4 regions of the Paenibacillus sp. AK002 genome follow, and region 2 is predicted to be linked to each of the others. Evidence: riboswitches for the same ligand, from Rfam matches in the RefSeq annotation. Region 2 holds a riboswitch; each other region holds the start of a gene.
The links. Region 2 has a riboswitch for cyclic di-AMP ahead of ehuB (ectoine/hydroxyectoine ABC transporter substrate-binding protein EhuB). Riboswitches for the same ligand answer to the same signal wherever they lie in the genome.

Region 1 (7,558 bases), 1.3 Mb from region 2:
AGCAGTAATTTTATTGCGATTTGACTTGTCGTCCGACTGGGCATAACAGCAGCGACAGGAGGTTTACGCGGTGAGAGTCGCCTCTACCTTCAAATCTCAGCAAGGCCCATGGTACCTTCTCCTAAGATTCGATCCATAATGAACCCGGCGCAGCTCTCACACTGCCTTTAGATCTTTATGGAACGACTGTCCGTAAGCCTTGGTCGTTGATGACCGTCAACTCATAGTTCGTATCATACGACCGGCCCTGCAGGATGTAAATGTGAGCAAAAACACATCTGGCGTTGTGTCGAACAGGAACCAAGCAGTATTTCGTTTTTATCTTCCGAATACTGCTCTATACTATGTATTTCTCTTGTTTTCTCGTATTTATCGCAATCCAACGAGATACCGAGATTTTGCCACGATAATAGATGACAGGATGGTTTGTACGCGTTTTCTTTTGCCGTTTTCATCTATTTTCAGAGTGTACGCGTCACAAACGGTCATTTACTTTTGCGTTCGTCCGGCGTATGATTCAGTGCATCTATTTAAGAAACACATGTTATTCGCTGAGCTCCCGACAGACCGGGAGACGGGGGAACCAAAATCGCCAAATTTTCGATTGGTGAATGGGGTGAATCCGCTGCGCCAAGGATCGAAAGGGCCCAGTGGTAGGGTGCTCTCAGCCCGAATCCGTCAGCTAACCTCGTAGGAGCGTTTTGAGAGAGAATACCGTCCAAGCTTTGGCATAGCGGCCGCCGGAATTGGGCCTCTAACCATAAATAGGCCTGGAGAGCGGGGTATCTCTGCTCACCAGGCCTATTTGCCGTGCATATAACATGTTTATAAAGGAGCGTAGATCATATCATGACGAAACTCATCGAGGCAGCACTTACACCCGTCATCGAAACCGCAGTGCCTGCATTAGGTGAAGAGACTATCCGCCATATGGAGATATTTCGTTTCGACCGGGGTTCGGCTGAACGTTTTATCCCCTGGAGCGATCACAGCAGGAACTGCGGCTTGTTCAAAATCAGCTGTAAAAACGCATCCGGGTATGCCGAATATGCGCTGCCCAGCACGAGAGAGTTTGCGGATCTGGTTCGCTGGGCATCCGTATTCTCAAGGCTGAGAGGCATGCACGTGATGGAAGCCATTCGCTATGTCCAAAAGCAGCAATGGGGATCCGTACGGATGCTGTTGGCGGTATCGGCCCTCGCCGATCTAGAGGCCAATCAGCATCAGCACATTAGCCGGAAGCGGTTAGGCAGTCTGCCGCTGGAGCGTTCCTTCCTGATGGATTGCTCGGAGGCGTATTATCATTTCTAGGGACAGCAGCTACAGAGAGCTACTGTCCCCGTTTCCCTTGGATTGGGCAGTTTTCCCGTTCTCAATTAATACTCCGGTTCCTTCGATGATCCGCTCCAACCCAAAAGCATAAGCATGCTCCGGATTGTATGCATTCTGGTGTGCCTGACCGGCAGCTTCTCCAACGCGGGATGCAACCGGAAACCTCTCCCACTCCACAATTCTTGCCAGAGCCGGCGAATAGCTAAGCCACCATTCATCGTCGTCCATTCCCGTGTTGATTTGCGTAGAGACCATGCTGTTTCTCAATCTGGCGCAGCTCTCCACATGCATAAGTATGAGTGATAAGGTAGAGTCCATCTCGATATCGGTCAAGCCGATACCCTCCATAGCACGTAGCTCCAGCTCGTACTTCAGAATCAAGTTAGGGCCTAGAACCGGTCTCCTGCCGGTTAAATCCACGATCCACGGGTGTCTCATGCAAAGATCCCAATTCGTCTTCGCGATAAAACGGACCGCTTCGCGCCAATCTCCCTTACAGTCCGATAAAATATTCTCTGAGGCGTATAGGTCAGCGTTCGCCGTATCCAGCATCAACTCCAGCAGCTCGGATTTCCCGGGAACATAGGTATACAAGGACATAGCCCCTACGCCTAGCCGCTCTGCCACTTTGCGCATCGACAACTGCTCGATGCCGTCAACATCCGCGATTTCCATCCCTGCCAACACGATTTTCCGAATCGTCAGCCCCGTGCGTCCCGGAACCGACTGAGGGCCCCACAGAAGATTCAAGCCTCGAGCAGGATCATTTCCTCGTTTGTTAACGCTCATATCCGCATTGACTCCTATCCGAAATTAATATATCGACATTTTAACATACAACGCCTTACGTAATGAAACATCCCGAATTTATACATGGGCTTCCAAATCAAGGATTGACAAAGCGCACACACAAATCGTACACTGTACGGTATGATGTACGAGATGGTGTTGGCATGCCAATGATATCTCATCTCTGCCACTCTCACTCGAGTTTCATTGAAGGAGGACTAAGCCATGGTATCAGGTGAGCTTGCGATAGCAGCCCATCATTTAACCAAGCATTACGGAGGCTTGAAGGAAGGACCCGGACTGAACGGACTCACCCTAGGAGTTCCGAAGGGAACGATTTACGGACTACTCGGCCCTAACGGGGCCGGTAAAACGACAGCCGTCAAAGTCTTCACGACGCTGCTCCAGCCCGACAGCGGGAGTGCGGCCGTTGCCGGATTTGATGTAAAAACCCAGGGTCACAGGGTACGTGAAAAGATCGGCTTGGTTGGTCAGTATGCCGCCATCGATGAACTTCTTACGGGAAGGAGGAATCTAGAAATGTTCGGACGTTTAAGCCGATTAACCTCAAGGCAAGCTCGATCGCGCGCAGAAGAATTGTTGAACCAATTTGAGCTTACCGATGCCGGAAATATGCAGGTCGCTAAATACTCCGGCGGCATGCGGCGGCGCCTTGATCTGGCTGCAAGCTTAATCGTGTCGCCGGAGGTTCTTTTTGTCGACGAGCCGACGACTGGCCTCGATCCCCTAGCCAGGCAGGAGGTATGGAAATCCATTCGATCTTTGAGAGATGCGGGGTCCACCGTGCTGCTGACAACCCAATATCTAGAGGAGGCCGATCAACTCGCCGACAGCATATCCATACTTAAATCCGGACGCATCATCGCCGAGGGAACGTCGGATGAACTGAAATCCTCCTTCGGCGGGGATCGGCTGGAAGTCGTCCTATACAATAGCCATGACTTCAACAACGCCATCCCCATGCTCCAGCAGATAGCCGGGCCGTCCATTATGATTGACGAAACCGGGAACCGGTTAAGCGTGCCGGTGACGGACCGCACAGGATCGCTGGTTAGAGCTGCTGCCGCCTTTTCCGATGCCGGAATTGAACCTAAAGATATTGTCCTGCGGAGGCCGACGCTCGATGAAGTATTCATCCACTTTACGGGCAGGCCAGAAGTCTTGCAGACACAGGAGGTGGCAGAATGATTCCCAATCCACAAGATATCGAACCTGCTGCAGTCTCCCACTCACTTGGAACGAGATTCCGTTATACGATCAGTGATGTATGGGTCCTTGCTCAACGCGAACTCTTGCACTGGCGGGGACAACCAGGCGTTATCATCATCAACTGGTTATTTCCCGTTTTGATGGTTCTCATGTTCGGTCTGCTCTTCGGTGGAGCGATCGTCGTCCCTGATGGGGGAGCATATTTTGAATTCCTGATGCCCGGCATGTATGCCATGACGATGCTCTTCGGGGTAGAAAGCACCGTAATGGCGGTCACCTCAGATGCTTCAAAAGGGGTAACAGACCGTTTTCGTTCGATGCCCATGAACGCTTCCGCCGTTGTAATCGGACGTTGTGCTGCTGATATGCTGAACTCTGTTATCGGGCTGGCGGTGCTCATCGCATCCGGTCTCCTGCTGGGCTGGCGTTGGCATGACGGCTTGGGCAATGCCTTATTAGCGGTATTGCTACTACTGCTTCTCCGGTTTGCGTTGCTTTGGGTCGGCATTTACATTGGCCTGATAGCCAAAAGCCCTCACATCGTATCCGCCGTACAATTGTTGGTCTGGCCAGTGGGATTTCTGTCGAACGTCTTCGTTGATCCTTCTACGATGCCGGCTTGGCTAGGGGCAATCGCCGAGTGGAATCCGTTATCGGCAACGTCTTCATCAGCCAGGGAACTGTTCTTAAATCCGGGTTGGCAAGGAAACTCGTGGATGTCAGAGCATTCGGTCATGCTGTCGATCGTATGGCCTATCGCGCTAATTGCGATATTCCTTCCAATGTCGGTTCGACGTTATCGACAGCTCAGCCGTTAATACACGAATGGCAGACTTCAAGGCAGTCTGATGCTGTTTTTTTGAAACCATAAAGAACCCCGTCAAAAAGCCACTTATTTCATCAGGCGGTTTTGACGGGGTTCTTTAATCGGATCGCGCTCACTTGAACATATTCTTAAGCACCATCATCAGGTTGGCCGGCTTCTCCGCCAGCCGCCGGGTGAAATACGGATACCACATCGTTCCGTAGGGCATATAACACCGGATACGGTAGCCGTCCTGCGCAAGCGCTGCTTGATCGTTCATCCGCAGTCCGTACAGCATCTGAAATTCATAGTCCTGTTTGTCGATGCGACTCTGTTCGGCAAATACCTTCACCCAGTCGATGATGTTGTCATCATGCGAGGCAATCGCGACGTAGGAACCTTGGTCGAAATGCATTTTAATCAATTTCTTGTAGTTGTCAATGACCTCCCGCTTCTGCTGAAAGGCGATGGTCCCCGGTTCTTTGTACGCCCCCTTCACCAGCCGCAGATTAACGCCGGCCCTGAGCAGGTTCTTCACGTCCTCCTCCGTACGGAACAAGTAGGCCTGCATCACGGTCCCCACATTCGTCAGCCCCTCCTTATGGAGGCGGAGCGTCATATCGATGGTCGCCTGGGTATACGGCGAATCCTCCATGTCCAGGCGAACGAAGTTCCGGTACTCTTTTGCCTTTCTTACCACTGACCTGATGTTTTCGTAAGCCTTCTCGGGGTCCAGGGCCATGCCCATCTGTGTCGGTTTCAAGGATACGTTCGATTGCACTTCGCGCTTCGCAATCCCTTCCACCAGCTTCAAATATTCCTCTCGGTACCCGGCCGCTTCGTCCAGCGTCGTAATGCCCTCCCCCAAATGATCCAGCGTAACGAGAATGCCCTTCGCGTTCAGCCTCTCGATTTCGTCCAGCGCCTCATCCAAGGTATCGCCGGCAATGAATCGGCCAGCCAATTTCCGGCCGTACTTGATCGACAGCCATTTCACGAGTTTATTGCCGGACACCGTCAGGATCACTTTACGGTACAGCTCGGTTCCGTCCATGCGCGCGCCCCCTTTGCAAGGTAAACCAAAATGCACTCTATCTAACTCATATGCAAAAATCATGACGGCATGCAGGAAGACATACATATTTAAATAGAGGTTTTCACCAGGAGATGCTAACCATGCCACCATGACGATCCGCAGCTGGACCATCGGCCTGAAGCTTCGATTCATATCATGTTAAGGAGGGGCCTCCCATGCGAGCACCTTTTCGGAACGAACCATTTATGGACTTCAACAACGAGTGGAACAACAGGTTATACGATGCGGCGTTATCCGGGGTCGAAGCCGAGCTTGGCCAATCGTACCCCTTGGTTATCGGCGGTGCCAAAATCCATACGGAACGTACCGCAAAATCGGTCAATCCGTCGCGCAAACGCCAGGTTATCGGCGTGGTGTCCCAAGCGGATACCGAGCTTGCCGAGCAAGCCATTCAGACGGCGGCGCGTACCTTCGAGACGTGGAAGCACACCGAGCCGAATGAGCGGGCACGCTACCTGTTCAAGGCCGCGGCGATCATGCGGCGGCGCAAGCTCGAGTTCTCCGCGCTGATGACCCTCGAAGCCGGCAAGACGCGTGCCGAAGCGGACGCGGATACGGCCGAAGCGATTGATTTCATGGAGTTCTATGCCCGCGAAATGCAGCGCCTGAGCGCGCCCCAGCCGCTGACGGTCCACGAGGAGGAAGAGAATCATCTCGATTACATCCCGCTTGGCGTCGGCATCGTCATTCCGCCGTGGAACTTCCCGCTCGCGATTATGGCCGGCATGACCACGGCGGCCATCGTCTCCGGCAACACCGTTGTGCTGAAGCCGGCGAGCACCACCCCGGTCATAGCCGCCAAATTCGTGCAGCTTCTGGAAGAAGTCAGCCTGCCTCCGGGTGTCGTTAACTTCCTGCCTGGTCCGGGTCAGGAAGTGGGCGATTATTTGGTGGATCACCCTTTGACCAGGTTTGTCAGCTTTACGGGATCCCGCGACGTTGGACTGCGAATTCAAGAGCGTGCGGCCAAAACGCAGCCGGGGCAGCGATGGATCAAGCGCGTCATCGCCGAAATGGGCGGGAAAGACGCCATCATCGTGGACAACGAAGCCGATTTGGACCTTGCTGCGGATGCGATTACCGCTTCGGCCTTCGGCTTCTCCGGCCAGAAATGCTCCGCCTGCTCCAGAGCCATCGTGCATGAGGACGTCTATGATACCGTGCTGCAGAAGGTCATCGAGCGCTCCAAGAAGCTGGTGATCGGAAGCCCCTCCCATGCCGAGGCTCAGGTGGGACCCGTCATCGACGATAAGGCGTACCGTAAAATTCTCGACTATATCGAAATCGGTAAAAGCGAGGGCAAGCTGGTACTCGGCGGATTTCCGGGCGATCCGGAGGGGTATTTCATTCAGCCTACGATTTTTGCGGACGTGGACAGCACTGCCCGTATTTCCCAGGAGGAAATCTTCGGCCCAGTGGTGGCCTTCACGAAGGCAGCCTCCTTCGACGAAGCGATTCAATTCGCCAATAATACCGATTATGGGCTGACCGGCGCGGTGATCTCGAACAACCGCGCGCATCTGGAGCAGGCACGGCGCGATTTCCATGTCGGCAACCTGTATTTGAACCGGAAATGCACCGGCGCCTTGGTGGGCACCCACCCGTTCGGCGGCTTCAATATGTCCGGCACGGATTCCAAAGCCGGCGGCCGCGACTACCTGCTCTTGTTCACGCAGCCGAAGGTGGTGTCGGAACGGTTCTGAATACGGCATGCCAAAAAAACCTCTCCATGATCATGGAGAGGTTTTTGATACCTTGTTTTATCGGCATTATGCCCTGGCTTTGCCCTTAATCTCCCGGACTACCTTGCCTTCAAACGATTGGTTCATCCAGTAGGCAAGATGAATGCCTTCCTCGCTGAAGGTGCATTCCGTCGTTAAGTAGAACGGCGTCTCGGTCAGCCTGACGATCAGCTGCAGCGTCCGGTCATCCTTCCAGGTCATGGAGGCAGCATACTCGTTATCCGCCATCATGATCAGCTTCGTGGTTCCCGACTTCCACTCGCTCCGGCCAAGGGCAATCGAGTTGACGCCATGTTCCCCCGTAAGCTCCATCACCCCGCCATCCTCTTCAAACCGGATGGAGAACGAATGAAGCTTCTCCTCGTTCTCTTCGAGATCATAGACGATCCCGGATACGTCCTTCTCAATCGGAGATAACGCCTCCTCGCTTGGCGGATCCAGCTTAAGCGCTTGCAGCGTTCCGGCAAGGGAGGCTTCCGCATCGGCATCGGCCGGCAGCGGATCTGCTCCCATCGCCGGCAGCAGATGCTCCCATACCTCATTCAGCACGGCCTGCATATCTCC
Region 2 (7,558 bases):
TCCGGCCTTGATCAGGGTGTCGTTAAGAGAAAAGCCCATGCCGTCTTTGGTCAGCAGAAGCCTTCTCGAATTCCATGTCGTTGTATCGATGTCGTCTTTCGTATCCACGATTTCTTCCAAATGTCTAACGATCATGACAACCTCTCCTCTGCAGCTAATTGTTTCATGCTGTTCTCAAAAATCCCCAATCCCTCTGCCAGTGTGTTCATTTCAATGGTCAGCGGCGGCATCAGCTTGGCAACTTCGCTATGCGGTCCTGACGTTTCCATAATCAGTCCTTGCTCAAAGGCGATTTCGGATAGCCTTCCTGCGTGCTCCGGCTTATCAAAGGCTACCCCCTGGATCATGCCCCTGCCGCGGATTTCGCCCTTAAGCCGGGGATAATCCCTCACGACGTCATCGAGCGATTGGCGAATCCGATGTTCGCGAATGCCGATATCGAGCTGAAAATCCTCCGTCTTCCAATAACTCAGCGCTTCGGCAGCGGCAACGAATCCGAGATTGTTGCCCCGGAAGGTGCCGTTATGCTCACCCGGCTCCCAGATGTCGATCTCCGGCTTGATCAGCGTAATCGCCATCGGCAAGCCGAAGCCGCCGATCGATTTCGAGAGGCACACGATGTCCGGCTCGATGCCCGCATCATCGAAGCTGAAGAACGAACCGGTTCTGCCGCAGCCCATCTGGATATCGTCCAGAATGAGCAGCATCCCCTTATCCTTGCAGATGCGCGCCAGCTTCTGCAGCCATTGGCTGCTGGCGGCGTTCAAGCCGCCTTCCCCCTGCACCGCCTCGACGATGACCGCTGCCGGCAGCGGAATGCCGCTTCCCGGATCATCCAGAAGCTTCTCCATATATGCCATCGTATCCACGTCGCTGCCAAAGTAACCGTCATACGGCATAAATACCGAGTGGCTCAGATCCACGCCGGCGCCCTGGCGCTTGAAGGCATTGCCGGTCACCGCCAGCGATCCCAGCGACATGCCGTGAAAGGCATTCGTGAAACACAAAACGGTGCTGCGCCCCGTCACTTTTCTGGCGATTTTGAGCGCGGCCTCCACGGCATTGGTGCCGGTCGGCCCGGGAAACATCACCTTGTGATCCCACCCGCGCGGCTTCAGGATAATCTCCTGAAAGCGGGTCAGAAACGTTTCCTTCGCTCCCGTAGCCATGTCCAGACTGTGCGTAACGCCGTCCTGCAGGATGTAGTCGACCAGCTTCTCGCGAATCCTCTCATTGTTGTGCCCGTAATTCAAGGCGCCGGCGCCGGCAAAAAAATCAATGTATTCATTGCCCTGCGTATCCCACAGCTTGGCATTCCGGGCTTTGTCAAAGACCGTCTGAAAGCTCCGGCAATAACTTCTCACTTCCGATTCCAGCTTGTTAAACACGGTAAGCTTCGGTTTCTCCATGACTTGGTTGTCCATAGTTCCCTCCATTTGTTTAAATGTCATTGAAAAAGGGGCCAATCACGAATAACGGCTCATCTTCATGTGTCGTTCCATCCGGAAACATCTCTGCTCCGTAACCCACCGTTACGGTGCTCGGAATGGATTTCTCCTCGGCATAACCGAGAAACAATCGGCGTGATGCCATATTGCTGGGCGATACCGTCGTTTCAATGAAACGGACGCCATGGCAGGCCTTCTGGTTCATGAGGCCGGTAAGCATCGCCTTCGCGATCCCCTGCCTCCGGTGGGAGCTTGCAACCGCCACCTGCCATACAAAGAGCGCCTCCGGATTGCGCGGAGAACGGAAAGCGGAGATAAAACCGACGATGTCTCCTTCATGCTCCGCAATCATGCAGGTATCGTTGAAGTAATCCCCTAGCAGCATGTAGCAATAAGGCGAGTTCAGATCAAGCGATCCGGTATCGCGTATGAGCTCCCATACCCGGGTGCCGTCCCGCGCCTCCGGTCTTCGGTAAACCACTTCGGTTCCGGTATCCACAGCCATCTACATAAACACCTCTTTCCAGCACTAATTTCCGTTCGAGCGGAACCGCTGCAGAAAGCTCTGCAGCCGCTCGCTCTTCGGATGATCGAATATTTCCTCGGGTGTTCCTTGCTCAACGATCCTGCCGTCGGCTCCGAAGATGACCCGGTCCGCGATTTCCTTCGCAAAATCCATCTCGTGCGTAATCAGCATCATGGCCATTTCGCCTTCTTCGGCGATTTCCCGGATCACCTCCAGCACCTCGCCGACCAGCTCTGGATCCAGCGCCGAGGTTACCTCGTCAAACACCATCACCTTCGGCCGCATGACCAGCGCTCTGGCGATGGCGACGCGCTGCTTCTGGCCTCCCGACAGATTGGACGGGTGCATCTTCAGCTTGTCGGCCAAACCGACCTTGCCCAGCATCGAGACGGCCCGCTCCTCCGCTTCCTCCTTGGACAACCCCAGCACCTTGCGCGGGGCTTCCGTCACGTTGCGAAGCACATTCATGTGCGGGAACAGATTGAAGTGCTGGAAGACCATGCCGACGTTGCACCGCATCCGATGCAGATGCTTTTCGTTTGCCTTGACCAGCTTGCCCTTCTCCTCCATATGCCAGAGCAGCTCGCCATCGACCTCGATGGTCCCCTCGGTCGGTTCTTCCAGCGTCATCAGCATCCGGCCCATCGTCGTTTTGCCAGATCCGCTCGGTCCGATCACAGCCACCTTTTCTCCAGGCTGCATCTCCAAATCGATGCCCTTCAGCACCTGCAGGTCGCCATACGACTTGGTCACGCCCGCATATTTCACGATCGGCTGTGAGCCCGTAACGGGGCTTCTTTCCCGCTGCGGCTTCTTCGCCTCTTCAGCCTGCTCATCGATTACAACGGCATTCAATAGACTCCCTCCTTATTTTCCACGCTGCAGATTCAAACGCTTCTCCAGCCTTTGCACCAGCAACGACGCGATATAACTGATGATCAGGAACAGAATCCCGACCAGCGTGTATGGTTCGAAAGCGCGAAATGATTGCGACACGATATTTTTGGCCGTCAGCATCATCTCGACCAGCGTAATGGCGCATAGAATCGGCGTTTCCTTAAACATGACAATCAAATAATTCCCCAGCACCGGGATGATCGGCGGTACCGCTTGCGGCAGTATAATGCTCCGCCAGGTCTGGGATTTCGTGTAGTTCAGTGCGGTTGCGGCTTCCCACTGTCCTTTCGGCACCCCTTCAATGCCGGAACGGTACACCTCCGACAGATACGTGCTGTAATGCAGCCCCAGGCCGATGACTCCCGCATAGAAGGCCGGAATCGAAATGCCCGTCAGCAGCGGCAAGCTGTAATACAGGAAGAACACCTGTACCAGCAAGGGGGTATTGCGAATAAATTCTATGATTCCTTTGGTTATGAGCGACAAGGGCTTAAATTTGCTCCGCGCGGCAAAGGCAAGCAGCAGCCCGATAATCAATGCCACCACAAAAGCACAGAGTGTGACCCATACCGTCATTTTTAATGCACTCAGAAGCTGCGGCAGTATTTCAAACACATATTTCCAATCCCACATCCGCTACAGCCTCCCCGCGGTCAGTTTGCGCTCCAGCAGTCGAACCGCCATCGAGACGAGCGTCGCAATGACAAAATACATGAGGAGCAGCAGCACCAGAATCTCGGTGGTCCAGGAGATGTAATTGTTGCGGAGCACCATCGCCTGATACGTTAAATCCGCCATCGTGATGAAATAAACGAGCGAGGTGGATTTGATGAGTTCCACAAGCTGATTCCCAAACGGGGGAAGCATTCGCAGGGACGCTTGGGGCAGTATAACGTTCCACAACCTCTGCCAAGGCCTCATATTAAGCGCCACGGCAGCTTCCCACTGTCCTTTCGGAACGGCCAGCACCGCGCTGCGAACAATCTCGGAGCCGTATGCGCCGAAATTAAGTCCGATCGCGAGAATCGCCGCCAGCATTTTCGGAAGCTCGATGCCGATGAATGGAAGGGCAAAATACAACCAGAAGAGTTGCACCAGCAAGGAGGTTCCCCGAAAAACTTCGACGTACACGACCGTCGCCGTGCGGACGATCCACAGCTTCGACAGCCGGCACAATCCGGCTGCAAAGGACATCACGATAGCCAGGATGGCTGAAAAGAACGCGACGATAATCGTGATCTCTGCTCCTTTGAGCAGCGTCGGAAGAAAATCGATCCAAGAATTCGGCATGCTATTCCCCGCAGAGCGCAGCGGCCGTCATCTCACCCGGGAGCTCTTCTTCCGTGAACCCGAACTCTTGCAAAATTTCCAGCAGCTCGCCCGACTCCTTCATCTTTTCAAGCTCTGCATTATAAGCCTCCTGGAACTCGGTATCCGCTTGGCGGAAAGCCGTAGCCCCGTAACCGCGAACGCTTTCGCCGTCGATGACCGGCTGCTCGAAATCGGCCACGCGTTCGATGCTGTCGTCGCTGGCTGAATCCAGCATCGCCTGCAGGGACGGCCCCGTCATGGTAATCGCCTGCACCCGATCGGCCTGGAGGGCGCTGATCGCCGAAGCCTGGTCAGGGACCTGTACGATCCGGTCCGCAGGAATGCCCGACTTCTCCATGTAGCCGATTTCGACCGCGCCGGTCATGACAGCCACCTTGGCCTGCTCATTCTTGGCAATGTCCTCATAGCTTCCGAGTTCCATCGGATTCCCTTGCTTTACCGCAAGGGCTTCCCCGATGCTGTACTCCGGATTCGCGAACAGGACGGCAGAGCAGCGGTCCGGATTAATGAACATGCCTGCCGTGATCAGATCAAACCGATCGGCCTGCAATCCGGCGACCAGCGAACCGAATTCCGTTAGCTCCCCCCTCATCTCCTTGATGCCAAGACGCTCCAGAATAACGCGGGCAATCTCAACCGCCTCGCCCGTGAGCTCCCCATTGGCTTCTTTGTAGGCATACGGCTTCTCGTTCGCAAACCCTACGGTGATATATCCCTGCTCTATGGCTCGATCCAGCGTACTTCCTTTGTCGCCGCAAGCCGCGAGCAGTACCACCATCATCACGGACAACACCAGCACAACCACTTTCTTCAAAACCTTCCACAACCTTTCGTAATAGCTTTTCACTTTCTTAAAAAAACGGCATGACGAAATTATCCGTGTTAGCACATGTGTTAACTTGGATATATGGACATTCAGATACCCGTGCATGGGACGAGGCTTCAGGGAAGATGATTCATCGGCTTCCTTGCACGCTTTGACCCAATGCCGTCTGATCGATTCAATTCATTCCACATTTGCAGACGTTGCCCCTCCTCTGTAATTGAATGCTAAAAAGACCACCAAACAGGGGATCTAGACATAGCTCCGCCAGCAGGGGGTCAAAAAATAGAGAAAAGGCCCCTATAGAGAATAAAGGGCCTTTTGTATGAACATCCATTATGTATGCAAGACCCATCCACTGCTGACGAGGTTAGCTGACGGACTCGGGTAAGATGGTACCCTACACTCGTGAATTCCAAGTGACTCGCCCCTGGTGAAACTGGTTCCCCCGCTTTCCGGAATATGTATGCCGGAAACTAAGCGTGTGTTCATGATAAAGGGAAGCTCAGGAAAAGTCAAACCCCTTTAACCGCTTTTTCTGGAAATTCAGAAGTGAAAATACCGTTTTTGCAACGAAAATATCGAGCCTTTTGAACACCTTATTTAAGGCTGTCCATACACCGGATTGGTCATGGAATCCATGCTCCATTTTCCGCTATATAGCAGGCATTTGACGGGTCTTGCGGAAATCGTTCATGACATATACGTTTAATGCCATGAATGAGCCCCGGATCAGGAAGTCTGCCCATTTGAAATACGGGGCCGAAAAAAATTTTTGAAACACTCCATAATAAGTCCGATAACAACGCCTGGAATGACTTGCAAAAAGCCCCGATGCTTAGCATCAGGGCTTTTCTCGTCATACCGCGGTATAGCCGCCATCCACCAGCAGACTCGTGCCCGTAATGAAGGAGGCATCTTCACTGGCGAGGAACAATACGGCTTTGGCCACTTCTTCCGGCTGTCCCAAACGGCCCATCGGATGAAGGCCGACCAGGTGCTGCGTGATCGCTTCCGTTCTTCCCTTGATCAGCGGCGTATCGATATATCCCGGACACACGGCATTGATTCGGATTCCTTTGGAGGCATAGTCTGCGCTGAGCGACTGGGTTAACAGCTTGACGCCTCCCTTAGCCGAAGCATAGGCGGTTACCCCTGCTTTTCCGACATGGCTATGGATCGAGCCGCAGTTTACGATCGCCCCTCCGGTTCCTTGGGACAGCATTTGCTGAATGACATATTTATCGCACAGGAAGACCCCTGTCAGATTAATATCAATCGTTCTCTGCCAATTATCCATCGTTAACTGATGGGCAGGAGCATCATGGGCTATGCCTGCATTCGCGAACAATACATCGACACGGCCAAAATGCTGTACCGTCTGATTCACCATATTCGCGACTTCCTGCTCTTGGGTTACATCCGTTTTGACGAACAGCGCTTCAAAGCCGGCTCCTCTCAATTCGTCGGAAACCGCTTGGCCCTGGTCGGAATAATCCGCGATAACGACCTTGGCTCCCTCTTTTGCAAAAAGTCTGACTGCCGCTTCGCCAATCCCGCTGGCGCCCCCCGTCACAATGACAACCTTGGAATCAAATCTCATGCGTTGATCACTCCTATGTTGTAAATTCATCAACCGGCTATCCATTCATGTAGAATGGGCAAAAACCGACCATGATATTCCGATACCCCGTTTCCTAATGAATGACCAGCATACTATCAAATAAAAAGGACGTTCGCTAAATAACAGTCGCAAAGCAATAACCTTATTCAAGCTCAAGCCCTGTCAGACCGGACGCTCAATCGTAAACATCTCTCCCAGGGTCGAATAGATATTTCCTGCCATGCGGCTCACAGGTTTCAACTTGGATGCGTCAATCCGGCCATGCTCGTAGAGCTCCTCGGACACGTGAAATCGGACGACGCGGGCAATCAATAGATCAGCGGCAGGCAGCTGATCCGTACCATCCAACGTGACGACCTGCTCCAGCACGCATTCCATGCGAATCTTGGATTCCATAATGCCGGGAACCTTAACAACGTCACTAACGACCGGGGTTAAACGGGTTCGGTCAAGCTCACTTTCGTCCGGAGGCAGGTTCGCCGCCGTTTCGTTCACGGCTGCAACGGTATCTTCGTCCACGATGTGGATGACAAGCTCGCCGCTCTGCATGGCATTTCTCGCCGTATCCTTGGGTGCACCGTTCTTTCGCTGAACGGAAACCGACAGCAAAGGGGGATTGCTCGACACAATGGAAAAGTAACTGAACGGGGCCGCATTCAGCACGCCATCCGCCGATAATGTCGTAACGAAAGCGACCGGACGCGGAACGACGCTTCCGATCAGCAGCTTGTATGTGTCCCGTTCGCTTTGGGTATTCGGGTCAATGGATATCACTTGAGTTGCCCCTCTCCTGTATGTTTGACTTGTATAGGCTCCAACCCCTGCTCGATTCGGGCACGCTCCGGTTCGAACCAGGCAGGAAGCTTTAATTGTTCCCCCAGCGAGTCCAGGTCTTCGTCCACCGTAAA
Region 3 (7,558 bases), 790 kb from region 2:
TGCGCTTCAGGATTTGTTTGTTGATCGCTGAACCGCCGGTTTCGATCGTATCGGCCTCTACGGCCCGTTTAATGGCAACGGTATCGTCTCTGCCTTCCACGACAATCACTTCTTTAATCATGCGTTCGTTCTCTTCCTTCCTAAGCCGAGCAGGCCTGTACAACGTTAAGGTTCAACCCGTTTAGCCTTGATTACTCCGGTCTTAACAAAACAAAAGAAGAGGAAATATTCCCTCTTCTTGATCATCATATATTATAAGCTAAATAGTATAGCATTAGAATGGCAAAGTAAATTGGAATTCATGCGTCTAGTTCAATTCAGGTTTAACCGGACCGATCACGTAAACGGTGCGACCGCTCTTCCGGCCGAAATTCATGGCCGATTTCAACGAATCGTAATAGACATCGATTTTGTTGCCTTTGATGGCGCCGCCCGTATCTTCAGCACGGCGGAAGCCAATGCCTTCGATGTAGACCCACCACCCGATCGGGATGATGTTAGGATCAACGGCGATGGTGCGACCTTCCGTAACGCGAGTGCCGGATGCGGTACGCGTACCGATTCCTTGCTGCTCGGCCGAATACGCCGTCATCGACACGTTGTTCAATACCTTCTTGTATTTAAAATCAACGCCTGCGCGGGAGACCACGTTGTTCTCCACAGCCTTGGCGGTCGTTACTTTTTTCGTGCCGGACAATTTAGCCGGTGTAGCTTTTACATCGGTGGCTGCCGCCTGGACGATAACAGGCTTCTCCACTTTTTTCGTACCTACGGCAATGATTTTATCCTTTGTTCTGCGTTCAATTTCTTGGGAGACCTTCGTCTTGGAAACCAGCTTGCCATTGTGGTAGACCTTCTCGTAATGGTTCACCATAAGACCAGGCTCGCCCCGCTGAATGACGCGGTTATCGCCCTTTTCAAGCGATGGATCGGCCGTCTTGATCACACGGAATTCGCGGTCTTCCGTTTCCTTAACTTTTTGCTTCGTGACGCGAACGACATGGATATTCATATTGCTGGTCAGCTTCGTGTCTTGCGACGGTTGTACTATATCTTCACCCTGGATCGTAACGCCAGCCTCTTTGAGTACATGATCAACTGTATCCTGGGATGTAAATATGGTTTTGGTTTTGCTGCCTACCGTAACGTTGACTGGAATAGCTCTGTCAATAATAATTCGGTCTCCGTCCCGGATCGCGCCGTTCAGGGGCATCGAAATTTGATCTTGGGGACTCAACGTGATCGCTTGCTCATCCAGCAATTCCTGCAGCAACGATCCACGTGTTTCCACCGTAGTGACCCGGCCGTCGACGACAAGCTGAACTTCCTTGCCTGCCTGGTCATGTACAACCAACGATATGAGAAGTGATACCGTAACGGCACCCATGGCGCCGAGCAACATCAGTTGACGCAAATTGTCATGCTTCCATCTCAATGCGTAAGACATGCTGGATGATTGTGATTCATGGGTTTCTTCAGGTTGAAAAATGCCCACTATTCCATCCTCCTTCATAGTCCCGCCGTCTAGGTAAACGCATGAATGCATTTGACGTGACTATAGCAATTTTTCTCACAGGGCGCCCTGCTATCTATCTACACCCTGCGTCAATTCCCGTCTTCCGTCCATCTGCCATCACCTCCTGTTTACCAAGAGTATGATGGACCCGTCTCCATTATTCAAAAATAAAAGAAGCCATTGAAAGAGTACTAGAGGCTCTAACGTGGCTTCCTGATGAATGAAATCATGGAAATGGTATGCACGAGATTTCCCCTCTTATTTCGCTTACGGAGTTAGCTGTCGGGTTCGGACGTAAGAGAGACGCCCTATATCCGGATGCCCGCTCATGGCGAGATCCTTCAAATTCACCCCAAAGACCCGAAAAAGAAATCAAATACAGCTTCGTGCATCCAGACCAGTATGCACCGCAGTATCGGTTCCCCCGTTCTCCAGAATTTCGGAGATTAAGCGAGACGGTTCATGAAATATTCGGCTGCGATCTGCACATCGCAGCTTCTTATCACTGAAAAGATGATATCCTGTTTGTATGCAGGTTGTAAAGCAACATTCAACCACATTTTCTCATGTAAAAGGTTAAAATATTGTAATATCAACGCCTTTTCTGATTAAAAAACTTTAATTAATCGAAAATGCTCCCTTTTTCATCGCTTTTGCTCTTGTTTTCGTTAAATACCAAATCGTTCCAGTGCATTTTTGGTGGTAATTTGGGCCAATTCCTCATAGGACAACCCTCTAATTTCGGCCGCCGCCTCCGCCACCAATTTTACATATGCGGTCTCATTTCGTTTCCCGCGGAAGGGATGAGGTGTCAGGTAAGGCGCGTCCGTTTCGATCAATAATCGATCAAGCGGGACCTTTGCCAAAACCTCTTTGGGCTGCTTCGCATTCTTGAACGTAATCGGCCCCCCAAACGAGATATGGAATCCCATATCCAGGCACATTTTTGCCGTTTCCCAGCTTCCGGAGAAGGAATGCATGACACCGCCGACCTCGGAGGCTTTTTCCTCACGCAAAATGTTAACGATATCTTCATGCGCATCCCGGTTATGAATGACAATGGGCATGTTCAATTCCCGGGCAAGCCCGATCTGGCGCCGAAGCACACGGTGCTGCACTTCCTTGGGGGACGTATCCCAATGATAGTCCAAGCCGATCTCCCCGATTGCCACCACTTTCTCGTGACTGCATAAAGAGGCGATCCAATCCAGGTCCTGATCCTCCATGGTGATCGCATCTACAGGGTGCCAGCCTACCGCTGCATATATAAAATCGTAAGTCTCGGCCAGCTTCATCGTGGTCGGGATCGTCTCCCGGTTAAATCCGATATTGATCATCCGCGTAACGCCGGCTTCAAGCGCCCGCTGAATTGCAGCTTCCCGGTCTTCGTCGAATTGGGGAGCGTCCATATGAGTGTGCGTGTCGAACAGCATACTATCCACACTCTCCTTCCTGTCGTTTCTATGTCGTCTATTTTCCATTAGTTGGTTGAATGCAAGGGTATTAACGGTTGTCCTGTTATGCCTGATTTAATGCTGTTGTTTGAAGACGCCGGCGATCCTCTCCGGCATTTGACCCAGGAGCGGGCCCACCTTCTCCTCCGGATAATAAAGATGATACCGCCCTTTATGAATGCCGCTGATCGAGCGTACGATATCGGATACCTCCGAGATTTCCCTCAGCTCGTCATGCCGGTCGAGAAGGAGAATCTGTTTCTCGTTAAGCGGCATATCGGAATGAACCTTATCATAAGGAAGATCCGTTGGAAAATCAATCTCCAGGTCATATTCCGGATGCAGCCCCACGGCCCGGAACGCTTGACGGATCCCGTCGATGGTTTCCAGATCGATGTTGTCGATTTCTACGTATTTGTAGAGCTTCCGGTGCATGAAACGGCCGCATAATTCGCTAAGAAGCGGGTCTTCCTCTTCCGTCCATTGCAGAAAGGCCGTTTGAATCAAGGCTTCATCAAGGCGCAAATATTGATGAACGCCGATATTCCCCGAAAACAGCGCAGGCAGCGGCTCGATCATGAACCGGAAAGCATATCCACGGTCATGCAACTCCTTGGCACGGCGAAAGATTTGACGCAGGATGATTTCGGAGCTTCGGGTGACGGGATGAAAATACACCTGCCAGTACATCTGATACCGCGACATGAGATAATCCTCCACCGCGTGCATGCCCGATTCCTTCACGACGACCCGATCCCGGTACGGCCGCAGCATCCGCAGGATTCGGTCGATGTCAATCGTTCCATAATTGACTCCCGTATAGTAAGCATCCCTTAGCAAATAATCCATCCGGTCTGCATCCAGCGGACTAGTGACCAGATTCATGACAATCGGCTTATCGTAGGTTTTGTTAATAACGGAGGCGACCTTCTCGGGAAAATCGGCACCGAGCTCCTGAAGTACCCGATTGACGCAAGTATCTCCGAGCAGGATCCGGCATGTCCAATCCTCGTGGTTCATATGAAAAGCTTCTTCTATGGAATGGGAAAAAGGTCCGTGCCCCACATCATGCAGCAGCGCCGCGCAGAGCGCAACTTGCCGCTCTTCGGCAGGCCAATCGGAATACCCTCTCCGTTCAAATTGAGAGATGATTCTTCTCGTAATTTCATAGACCCCAAGAGAATGGGAGAATCGGCTGTGCTCAGCTCCATGAAAGGTCAGGAAAGAAGTGCCCAGCTGCCTGACCCGGCGAAGCCGCTGGAATTCCGGGGTATCGATTAACCGCCATATAATGTCGTCCTGCACATGAATGTAATTATGGACGGGGTCCTTAAACACTTTTTCTTCCGAAATGGGTGAATGCATTTCATCTCAACTCCTTCTCGTTCACGCTTTGGTTTTAGCCGTTAAACACTTCTTTTGACATCTAATGTCGAACCGTGTCGAATAACGTAAAATCACGCTTTCCAAATCGACAAATCCAAAATCGTCGCAAAAATTGGTTCGATTATGGTAATTCCGTTGCTATATAAGGCTTTTGTTCACTATATTTTCGTAAACAGGTTCCGATTTTTCAAAAATATAGGTTGACTGTTTTGGGAATCGTTGGTACTATAAATAACATAAAAACTAGAACTATGTCGAATTATGACTTTTTTAAATTATGGCGAGAGGGGCATTTATAAGTTATGATGAAATCAACAGGAATTGTAAGGAAAGTCGATGAGCTTGGACGGGTCGTCATTCCAATTGAGTTGCGCCGCACGCTCGGAATTGGTGAGAAAGATGCATTGGAGATTTATGTAGACGGCGAACGCATCATGCTTAAGAAATATGAGCCTGCCTGCATCTTCTGTGGTAACGCTGAGAACGTCACTTACTTCAAAGGTAAAATTGTTTGCCATGAATGTATCTCGGAAATCCCTACACCTGTGACAAATTAAGATTTTTAGTATATAATAGCATTATTACATTCTGTTAATTCTAACCTTTTTCATATCTCCTTGGTGCCTTCCTCGGCTATGAACCCGGCCGCAGGAGGGTCTTTTTTTTGGGATTAAAGAATTATAAGTTTTCAGTGAAACGTAATCCATTCTTTAACCCCATTGATATGTTTTTGGGGTCCCCGTAAAGTATTTGGAATAAGCATCAAAGCTTAGGCTCCACTTTGTGGGGCTATTTTGTTTATCCCCCTTGGGCCAGGCAAGCCATATTCACGACTCCGTCAGGAGTGCGTTATAGATGTCCCTTTTCGATACGCCGCGATCACCCGCGGTTTTTTTCATGGCATCCTTGCGGCTTAGTCCTTCCCGCTCATAGTGCCCCACATGCTCCTCCAGCGAAAGCTCCTGCCACCAGGCATTTTTCTCTTTCTGCTCCTCTTCTGCACTGCCGGCCTCCACCACCAAACAATATTCCCCCAGTGGCGGATGCTCCGTGAGCCAGTCCAGGCATTCGGAAATGCTGCCTCGGACAAATTCCTCGTAGCGCTTGGTGAGTTCCCGTGCCAAGGTCACCTTCCGATTTCCCAGTACCTCCTGCAGGATCTCCAGCGTCTTCTTCACGCGATGCGGAGATTCATAAAATAACAACGTTCCCTGCGCCGATTGCAAAGCTTGCAGCTGCTGGACGATATCTTTGCGCTCCCGCGGCAAAAAGCCGATAAACGTAAACCGTTCGGTCGGCAAACCCGACACGATTAAGGCGGATAACGCCGCATTGGCTCCCGGGATCGGAATGACCGAAATTCCTGCCTCAATCGCAAGCGAAACCAGATCACTGCCAGGGTCTGAAATCGCCGGCAGACCGGCATCGCTGACGAGTGCCACATTTTTTCCTTCTATTATATAACGTATGATTTCAGGACCGCTTGCCGCCTTATTATGCTCGTGATAACTAAAGAGCGGTTTAGCCGGAATTTCGAAATGGGTCAGCAGCTTGCGTGACTGCCTCGTATCCTCTGCCGCGATAATATCGCATTCCTGGAGGATGCGTACGGCGCGGTACGTCATATCCTCTAAATTCCCGATCGGCGTTGCCACCAAATACAGCGAACCCGGACTTCCCGCTCCCCGGTCGGCATAACTCTGTTGCACCAGATTTCTCATTCTTTTGTCTCATCCTCATGTGTTCCATAGTAAACTTCCATAAAATCCGGTCCGTAATTCCCCTGCTCATCATACACAATCAGCGGTGGCTTCAGCCGAACCTCGGGCTTTCCGTCCCGAATGCCCTCGATCAGGACCATGTTGGCTTCCATCTTCACGCGCGGATGCACAAACCGGATGACCTTCGGCTCAATCCGGTATTTGTTCATCAGGGTGATAATCTCCGCCAGCCGCAGAGGCTTGTGAACCATGCTCATCTTCCCGCCTTGTTTGAGCAGCCTTGCACAGGACTCAATGACTTCTTCAAGCGTACAGTGAATTTCATGCCTCGCAATCGCCTGATGCTCATTCAGCTTCAAGTCGCTGCCATTCATCGGCATATAAGGCGGATTGACCGTAATCAGGTCATACGCACCATATCCCTTTTCCTTGTACAGTTCCCGCAGATCGCCTTCATGGATCGTGATCTGGTCCTGAAGGTCATTCATCGCTACGCTCCGTCTGGCCATATCCGCAAGTCTGGGCTGAATTTCAATCCCCTCGATCGGCGTGCCTGTACGTGTCGACAGCAGAATGGGAATCACCCCATTACCCGTGCACATATCCAGAATCCGGCCCCTGCGCGGTATGCTGGCAAACCTGGCAAGCAGGACCGCATCCATGGAGAAGCTGAATACCTCTTCGCTTTGAATGATGCCGAGCTCATGGGTGAGCAGATCATCGATCCGCTCGGATGGGTGCAATAACACTTCTTTCAATTTCATGGTTTCAACCCTTTATCTCTATAATTCGTCATATCCCCGGTACTATGGTGTATAGCTCTTTCCACCCTTGCCTGATGATATGAAATACGTAAAAGGCTGCTCTTCACACTTGCATGACAAGCAGCCATATGTTTCACTCGCGATCCTTACAGTATAACCTTTCGATTCTAGAAAAAAACCGTAGGCAGTTTCCCCTACGGCTTCTTATTTATTCAAAAAAGACAAGCAGAACAGGCAATCCCCTTCCGTCCGCAGATGCCCATAATAGACATTGCAAATGTGGAAGCCTTCATGATACAGCCGTGCCAGGTTATCATACCCCTCACCGACCACATCTTCATGTTCCTCATCCTTCACATGAGGCTGAGGCTGTAAAGCAACTGGGTTTTCCAATTCTGCCGGATTGACTTCCCTCTTTAAAATTTTCCGGAGCTGTTCATTTTCAAGACTGAGGCGATGGTTCTCTTCCAGCAGTTCCTTGATGACCAGCTTAAGTCCACCCAGTTCACTGTGTATATGTCCCATCTGTGTTTCCAACTCTTGAATGAGCACAAAAATGTTTTTCTTCTCCAAGTCTACACCCCGAAAATAAACATTCTATTGGACTATTTGATGACAACGTCATCCATTGGAAGTTCCTTGACCTTTCCAATTTCAAACAGCTGAACATGAACCGTCCGCTTATCCGCATTGAGCCCGACTACTTTGCCTTCTCCA
Region 4 (7,558 bases), 1.9 Mb from region 2:
TTTCACCAGGTTAAGGCGGAACATCGTCATCGGCATGCCGCCGCGCGTCAGGTAGTCGGTCGAGTAACCGCCGCCACGGAAATACTCCAGGTTAGCCGGTCTCCACTGCGTGGCCTTGAGCGTGCGGTCAACCTCTTCATCCGTGATATCCCAGAACGGTTTCATGGCCGGCTTGCCGTCAAGCTCCTGCTCGCCCGTTCCGTCCAGTGCGGCCGAACCGGAATTGATCAAATGCAGGATGCCGTTTTCCGCTTTGCCCTCAAGCTTATAGCCGGTAACCCGTTCTACCGAAGCCGGACTCCAGTACGTCCGCACATCCGCGAAAATCTGTGCCGTATTGGTTAACAGGTATCCGAACAGCATGCCGACTCCGTTCAGGCTGTCATTCTCCGTTGCCACGATATACGGCGAACGTCTGCCGTTCCAATCGAAGGAGGAGTTGAGGATGGTCTCCAGAAAATCTCCGTTCGGGGAGTGATCCGTCCATTGGCGCTGCCCCTGGAAGCCGGAAGCGATCGCGCTGTGGCCTTGGGCTTCCTCTTCGAAACCAAGCTCCTTCAATCGCGGATTGCCGATCATCAAATCACGGGTGATCAGCGTCATTTTGACGACGGTTTCCCATTCGAGATCCTTGCGCTCCCGGCTGTTCTGCAGATGATCCGGATTGTTATCCGGTCCTTCCGTACAATTCTCCTTCACCCAAGCAAGCGCCTTTTCATACTCTTCAGGATCATAGATCCCTTCCTCCAAACGGCGCGTAAACTCGCTCATATCCACATATTCATTCCGCATGCCCAGATATTCCTGGAAGAAGCTGTCGTCCACGATCGAACCGGCGATGCCCATCGACACGGAGCCCATGGACAAATACGATTGTCCGCGCATATAGGCCGCAGCCAGCCCGCTCCGCGCAAAACGCAGGAGCTTCTCTTGAACGTCATCCGGAATGCGGGTATCCCCTTCATCCTGAACGTCTTCGCCATAGATGCCGAATGCGGGAAGTCCCTTCTGCGCATGGGCCGACAAGACGGCTGCCAAATACACCGCGCCCGGACGCCCTGTTCCGTTGAAGCCCCATACCGCCTTCGGACGCGAAGGATCCGCATCCATCGTTTCCGTTCCGTAACACCAGCAAGGCGTAACGGTTATCGTCAGGCCGACCTCGGCATTCTTGAACTTCTTGGCCGCTGCGGTCGCTTCGGCAACGCCGCCGATGCAAGTATCCGCAATCACGCATTCAACCGGTTCGCCATTCGGATATTTAAGCTCTTTCGTCAGCATCTCGGCGACGGCCTTGGCCAGATTCATGGTTTGTTCCTCAAGGGATTCCCTTACTCCTCTCCTTCTGCCATCTATCGTAGGGCGAATGCCGATTTTCGGAAATCCGTCCCGCCATCTGTAATCGTTTTCAATTGTCATGTATGTCACGCCTCCCTATAAGGATTATGACATCATTGTAAGTTGATTCGGGCTCAAGGATAACCCACTATTTTGTTATATCGGTCCCCAATTTCAGCAAGACAGTGTACCTATGCGTAAGCGGGCTGCAAACGATTTCGGCATCGAGGAGCAATATGCATTATAATAGGAAAAGGATGCTGCTTTCAGGAGGGACGAGACCGTGCCAAAAATCGAAATCTCGCATAGTAAAAGCGATCACTTCCGCTTCATCAAAAATCCGCAGCTGCTCTTTGCCGGCCAGGTCGTCGACGAGGACTTCTTTTATGGCCCGCCGCAAATCCACGATTTCTGCGAGATCATCTATGTGGTTGAAGGACGCGGAGAATTCACCATAGCAGGTAAAGTATATGAGCTTAACAAAGGCGATGTCGCCATCTATAACCCTGGCATTCCCCATGAGGAGAAATCCATCACGGACGGGCCATTCAAGGTCATCTATTGCGGCGTGGATTCGCTTCACATTGAAGGGGTGCCTCAGGGGATGCTGCTGCCGGCCTATGTCGAGCCGGTCATATCCTGCGAGAAATACGCTTATAAAGTGGAGAGCTATCTTTCCGAGATCCTCCGCGAATGCGATTCGCAGGTACTGGGATATGAAACGCTGAGCACGAACCTGCTGATGTCATTGATTACCGTGATTTATCGCATCGTGGACGTTAAACACCAATTCCAATCCCTGAAGGGCAAGAATGAAATCGCGCTGCGGACCAAGCACTTTATCGACGCCAACTACACCCAGAGCATCAGCCTCAAGGACATCGCCGATACGATGTATGTCAGCCAGCATTATTTATCCCATCTGTTCAAAAAAGAAGTCGGCGATTCCCCCTTCAATTACTTGATATCCCGCCGGATTGAAGAGGCCAAGCGCCTGCTGGCGGATTCCGAAATGCCGGTGCATGAGGTTGCTTCCCAAGTCGGCTACGGCAACGACAAGTATTTCTCGATGTTATTCAAGAAAATTACCGGTCAAACGCCAAGCTCGTTCCGGGAACAGAGCAAAATGGCCGTGGAGTGAAGGAATTTTAGTTTGTTTTCCTTTCAATAAAGCAGGCAGCCGCAATGGTACGGCTGCCTGCTTTATTTATATTACTGTTATATGTCCTTCTATATCGTCAAAAGTATGGAGCATGCTTGATTTTGACGGGGCCGACCGCTTCGATCCTGCTCTGGCATCCGAGACGGTACCCCTCTTCGATTTCTTCCGGATCCAGGCGCCGTTCTTCGGCCAGATTGGGTTCGGACAGATACTCGATTCCCTCCACCACCATGCAGCGGCAGCGCGCACACGTCCCTCTTTTGCAAAAAGAGTTCCAATCCACCTCATTCCGCTCGGCCAAGTCAAGCACCGTTATGCCCAGAACAGGGGCCACGCTGCGCTGAACCTCGCGGCCCGTAAGCTCGATGATCTGGTCCGGCACGGCTTCCATTCTCTCTTCCGCTGCCGGGAGCGACGAATTCTCTCCGCTGTTCCCGCCCTTTTTGTTTTTCCAGAATTTAAACACGCCTTTATCCCCCTATGCATGTAATCATCAGGTTATGTATGAATTCCTTCAATTATTATACTGGAAAGTTTAAAAAATCAACAAGCTTACTCTTATCGATTCTATGACATCATGCAATTGGAACTCTATGAAAATTTTGCTATACTAGCGTATGCTAGAGCAAATTCCATATTCTATGAATATCATTCTATTATTTTATTGGGTTGGAGGGAAACATTAGCATGCTGCATAGACGAATAGGAAAAACAGCCGTCGCTGCCGTTCTTGCCTTATCTCTGCTCGGAACCGCGCCCCATATCGGCCAGGTACACGCTGCGCCTGCCATTTCGGTAACGCTGGATGATGTTGCGCTTACATTCGACGCGGCTCCCAGGATAGACAAAGGGGTCACCTACGTGCCGTTCCGGACGGTCGGTGAAGCGCTGGGCATTCAAATCACTTGGAACAGCAAGACGCAAACGGTGAAGGCCATTGGCAAGGTGAAGGGTCAACCGACGGAAGTGCTGCTTCAAGTCGGGAGCTCGAGCGCAACCGTCAACGGTAAAAAAGTAAAGCTAGCCGCTCCCCCTGTCCAACGGGAAGGCCGCGTTCTGATTCCGCTGAGCTCGTTCAGCAGCCAATTCGGCGTTAATGTCGGCTGGAATCAGGCGACTCGCACGGTTTCCCTCGTGTCGCCGCAGCGCGAAATGCATCTAAGAGCCTTTTACGCTTTGCAATCTTTCCAAGAGCGGGATCTCGTACCATCCATGAATTCAGTCGCCTTCGGCTGGAGCCGCATTGATCGGGAAGGTCAGTTTACGCTTCAAGGCGACGAGTATCGTCTGCCTGCGGCGGCCGGCGACGTGACTCCGCAATCGATTGTTGCGGATGCAGCGGATCGGGAGATTAAACCGTACCTTATGGTTTACGCTTTGGACGGAAACGGCGAATTAACCAAAGTCCTCAGCGACAGCAGCCTTCGCCAAAAGTCCATTGAAGGCATCACGACCGCGGTGGCGGATAACGGATTCGGCGGCGTGGTGCTTGATTTCGAAGGGCTTGGTTTTAAACTGGATGCCGCGAAGCAGCAGAAGCTGCTGAATGATTACGTCAAGCAATTGAAAGCGGCATTGCCCGGCGACATTGCTCTGTCCTTAGCGGTCCCGCCACTGAACAGCGCCTATAAAGGCTATGATTACAAGACGCTGGCCTCCCTTGCCGATGATCTTATCGTCATGGCGTATCAGTACAATCCGGTCGGCACCAAAGCCCAGGTTCCTGAGCCCAACAGTTTGGTGGACCAAGCCATTCAGCAGGCACTTCAGGCAGGCGTTCCTAAGCAGAAGCTCCTGCTCGGCATCAGCTTAAGCAGCGAAACCGCCACATCCGTCGACGATAAGCTCGGCTTGGCCAAACGCTATGATCTGAAAGGTGCCGCCTTCTGGCGTCTGGGCTTGTTCCGTTCCTATAATAATGGCATGGAAGCCGCCGTGAATGCCTCTGTCGTAAAGGAATAATCTAGTGAATCTTTTCGCAGAATCCCAAATTATAATTTTCTCTAAAAAAAGAAAGCCTGACAAGATCATCTCTTGTCAGGCTTTCCGGTTATGTATCGAACTCTAAACTACCTGTTCCAATTAGCTTGCGCTTCCTACCAGTTTGGCATAATTCTCTTGACTCAATACGCGGCGCGCCGTAACATAACGCGGTTCGTAATACGAGTCGCTAAGCTTGCTGATTCTTACGCCCTTGCTGCTGGAAGCATGCGCAAATTGTCCATCTCCAATGTAAACGCCCGCATGGGAAATGCCGCTGCCGCTTGTATTGAAGAATACCAAATCTCCGACTCTCAGGTCCTCGCGATCCACATGAACCCCGGCTTTAGCCTGACTCTGGGATGTGCGTGGAAGATCTACGTCGAAATTTCTAAACATATACAGAATAAATCCGGAGCAATCAAATCCGCTTGTCGTTGTTCCGCCCCATTTATAAGGCGTTCCTACCAATTGCTTCACTTGATGCTGAAAATTCGGTTGTTGATCAGCATAGGCTGATACGGCACCTGAAGAAAAAATAATTGCAGACCCAAGCAATGTGATGACAAACTTCTTCAAAATATGTTCTCTCCTTCGATGCCTACGGAGTTAGCTAAGGGTTCGGTTGAAGGTTCCCTATACTCTCTATGGTACAAGAATAATTCACCCAAGACGGTTCCCCCGTTTTCACAAACGAAATTCGGCAAAATTCATTAACATTTTGTAACCTTCTCTTAATATAGTATACAAGCAAGGATGCTGTCAATAATATCCTAGAAATCTATCACTATATGTTAATCAATGTCGTATGGGCTGAAAATTTTCATGTATTTTCAGTACAGCATCTCACATACTCATGACAATTATGTAACTCTCCATCGAACCTCCGGCGACGTTTTATTAAAGGGCGTGCAACTTTTTGGCAGTTCGGAACGTTTACATATTCAGACAAGAAATCAAAGAGGTGATCCTTCGCTTATGAGTCAAATCACGATGGCTGAAGCTTTGGCAGTCCGGGCAGCAATCAACCGTCTTATGAATCAATTGATGTCGGAACGTTTGAACAACAGCAGCACGATCATTGAAAAAGGGGAAACGGCGGAGTATCCTGCACGCAGCGTGGATGCCATTACGGAAGAGATCGAAGCCGCCGCAGGGGATTACAGAAAGCTGGATCTGCTGATGGCAATCTCCAACACGACGCAGACCATTAGTTGGAACGGCTCCGACATGACCATCATGGAGGCGATCGAGCTCGCCAAACAAATGCGCAGCGATATCGGACAGCTTGCCCATCTCGGCTCCCGCAAGAAGCTGGAGCGCCAGAGCAGCCGGGGAAGCGGAGATGGCGCCGTAACGCTGTTTAACGTGGCCTTATACGATCCGGAAGCTTATCAGGCGCAGGCGCGCAAGAAGGAACGCGAAGTGACCAGGCTCTCCTCACTGATCGAACATGCTAACCATACGAGCATGATTACGTTCGACGCATCAAAATATATGGAATAGCGGAAGCCGCCGGCTCCAAGCCTGCAGGCCGCCTCGCGTGCGGGTTTGGAGCCGGCGGTTACCGTCGGCGGGCGGGAAAGTGCGGGCAACCGCTTATTGTTTGTCGGATACAAACAAACCTAATAGGAAACCAAAAACTCGACTCCAGTGAAAACGGATGACGGCTTACGGTTTACGCCTATCACCTGTCACAAGTTACGGACTTCTCTTACGCAAATAGGATCGCTCCGTTTCCCGCTCTCTTCATGAAATAATCAGAAAGCCGCCCTTGAAGGGCGGCTTTTGTTGCCTTTTCTTTATGAATATATTATTGGAACAAGGCTGCGGCTCCCACCAGGCCAACATCGTCCCGCAGTCCCGCAGGAACGATCTCGTACGTTCCTAGATAGGACGGCATGACCAGCTTATCCGTCATTTCCCGCAGCTGCGGGAATAGGAGCTCCCCTGCTCTGCTCACACCCCCGCCAACCACGATGCGATCGGGGTTGAAGCTGTGAATGACGTTAACCAGTCCAAGCGCCATGTAATAGACGGCGCGATCGATGACCTCTATTGCGACGGGGTCATGAAGACGTTTAGCCTCGAATACATGCCTGGCGTTCACGCCACCATCGGCTGCGGCCAGTTCGGAAATAACGCTGGGTTGGGTAAGCATCCGCTGGGATGCTGCCAGGCCGATGGCCGTTCCTGAAGCAAACACCTCCCAGCAGCCATGGCTGCCGCAATTGCACTGCGGACCGCTGGGATCAATGATATGATGCCCAAGCTCCCCCGCAAAGGAATTGCTGCCCAGAAACAGCTTGCCATCCAGCACGATGCCTGATCCGATGCCTGTGCTGAGCGTCACGTAAACCATATTCGTCGACCCTCGGCCGGCACCTCTTACATATTCGCCCCATGCGGCTGCATTGGCATCATTCAGCACCTGTACTTCCGTATTCAGATCACGTTCCATCCAGGCTTTGAGAGGGACGTTGGTCCATTCCGGCAAATTCGTGCCGTGAATGACAATGCCCTCCCGGCTGTTAACCGTTCCCGGCGAAGCCATGCCTACGCCTCGAAGCGGGTGGCCGCCCGACACGCTGCGAATCATGTTCGTAATTCTAGCGACCACTTCCTCGGCCGTACGCGCTCCGGCTGTCTCCATTTGCTCCCGGTTCAGCAGCTGTCCTTCGGAATCAAAGAGCGCTGCCGCGATCTTCGTACCCCCAAGGTCAACGCCAACCACAAATTCTTGCTGTTTATTCCATTCGGTTTGCAATTTTTGTTCACCTGTTTCCGATAGGTTTGCTACTTCTATTGATGTAAGCTATCAGCCAATGATCGCAGCTCGACCGGATCAATGGGCTTCAGCCCTGATCGGCCATACCGGACAGCTGAGCCGAAATGAACCTCGCTCACGCCGGTCTGGTCGATGAAATCGCGTATGATTTCCCACTTCAGGCCGTTCCCGGCCAATATCTTTAGCCCGCTGCCTGCGGCTTGTTCCACAAGCTCGCGGATCCTTGGGATTGCTTGCGGTGCCGGCTGCGGTCCTCCCGACGTCAAGACGCGGGTGACGGCCGAGTATTT

Region 1: linked by a shared signal. The riboswitch ahead of M1D70_RS02240 (hypothetical protein) and the one ahead of ehuB (ectoine/hydroxyectoine ABC transporter substrate-binding protein EhuB) in region 2 are both predicted to bind cyclic di-AMP.
Region 3: linked by a shared signal. The riboswitch ahead of M1D70_RS00135 (3D domain-containing protein) and the one ahead of ehuB (ectoine/hydroxyectoine ABC transporter substrate-binding protein EhuB) in region 2 are both predicted to bind cyclic di-AMP.
Region 4: linked by a shared signal. The riboswitch ahead of M1D70_RS19110 (C40 family peptidase) and the one ahead of ehuB (ectoine/hydroxyectoine ABC transporter substrate-binding protein EhuB) in region 2 are both predicted to bind cyclic di-AMP.

The regions. Positions count from the first base shown of each region.
Region 1 covers NZ_CP096377.1:520,164-527,721, reverse strand. The annotation lists cyclic di-AMP (ydaO/yuaA leader) riboswitch at 540-715, shown strand; gene M1D70_RS02240 (hypothetical protein) at 850-1,311, shown strand; gene M1D70_RS02235 (TetR/AcrR family transcriptional regulator) at 1,321-2,121, opposite strand; gene M1D70_RS02230 (daunorubicin resistance protein DrrA family ABC transporter ATP-binding protein) at 2,347-3,330, shown strand; gene M1D70_RS02225 (ABC transporter permease) at 3,327-4,169, shown strand; gene M1D70_RS02220 (proline dehydrogenase family protein) at 4,290-5,210, opposite strand; gene pruA (L-glutamate gamma-semialdehyde dehydrogenase) at 5,408-6,955, shown strand; gene M1D70_RS02210 (serine hydrolase domain-containing protein) at 7,022-7,558, opposite strand, start outside.
Region 2 covers NZ_CP096377.1:6,189,945-6,197,502, forward strand. The annotation lists gene M1D70_RS27920 (ectoine synthase) at 1-135, opposite strand, end outside; gene ectB (diaminobutyrate--2-oxoglutarate transaminase) at 132-1,424, opposite strand; gene ectA (diaminobutyrate acetyltransferase) at 1,441-1,953, opposite strand; gene ehuA (ectoine/hydroxyectoine ABC transporter ATP-binding protein EhuA) at 1,978-2,829, opposite strand; gene ehuD (ectoine/hydroxyectoine ABC transporter permease subunit EhuD) at 2,842-3,504, opposite strand; gene ehuC (ectoine/hydroxyectoine ABC transporter permease subunit EhuC) at 3,508-4,161, opposite strand; gene ehuB (ectoine/hydroxyectoine ABC transporter substrate-binding protein EhuB) at 4,163-5,017, opposite strand; cyclic di-AMP (ydaO/yuaA leader) riboswitch at 5,373-5,519, opposite strand; gene M1D70_RS27955 (SDR family NAD(P)-dependent oxidoreductase) at 5,886-6,629, opposite strand; gene M1D70_RS27960 (flavin reductase family protein) at 6,813-7,424, opposite strand; gene M1D70_RS27965 (ring-cleaving dioxygenase) at 7,421-7,558, opposite strand, start outside.
Region 3 covers NZ_CP096377.1:21,845-29,402, reverse strand. The annotation lists gene rnmV (ribonuclease M5) at 1-121, opposite strand, end outside; gene M1D70_RS00135 (3D domain-containing protein) at 308-1,495, opposite strand; cyclic di-AMP (ydaO/yuaA leader) riboswitch at 1,765-1,979, opposite strand; gene M1D70_RS00130 (TatD family hydrolase) at 2,185-2,949, opposite strand; gene M1D70_RS00125 (HD domain-containing protein) at 3,046-4,335, opposite strand; gene M1D70_RS00120 (AbrB/MazE/SpoVT family DNA-binding domain-containing protein) at 4,659-4,913, shown strand; gene rsmI (16S rRNA (cytidine(1402)-2'-O)-methyltransferase) at 5,184-6,077, opposite strand; gene M1D70_RS00110 (tRNA1(Val) (adenine(37)-N6)-methyltransferase) at 6,074-6,841, opposite strand; gene yabA (DNA replication initiation control protein YabA) at 7,046-7,414, opposite strand; gene M1D70_RS00100 (PSP1 domain-containing protein) at 7,447-7,558, opposite strand, start outside.
Region 4 covers NZ_CP096377.1:4,332,314-4,339,871, forward strand. The annotation lists gene M1D70_RS19090 (L-fucose isomerase) at 1-1,419, opposite strand, end outside; gene M1D70_RS19095 (AraC family transcriptional regulator) at 1,622-2,479, shown strand; gene M1D70_RS19100 (2Fe-2S iron-sulfur cluster-binding protein) at 2,577-2,966, opposite strand; gene M1D70_RS19105 (stalk domain-containing protein) at 3,188-4,462, shown strand; gene M1D70_RS19110 (C40 family peptidase) at 4,583-5,059, opposite strand; cyclic di-AMP (ydaO/yuaA leader) riboswitch at 5,063-5,196, opposite strand; gene M1D70_RS19115 (hypothetical protein) at 5,459-5,986, shown strand; gene M1D70_RS19120 (ROK family protein) at 6,294-7,247, opposite strand; gene M1D70_RS19125 (copper homeostasis protein CutC) at 7,283-7,558, opposite strand, start outside.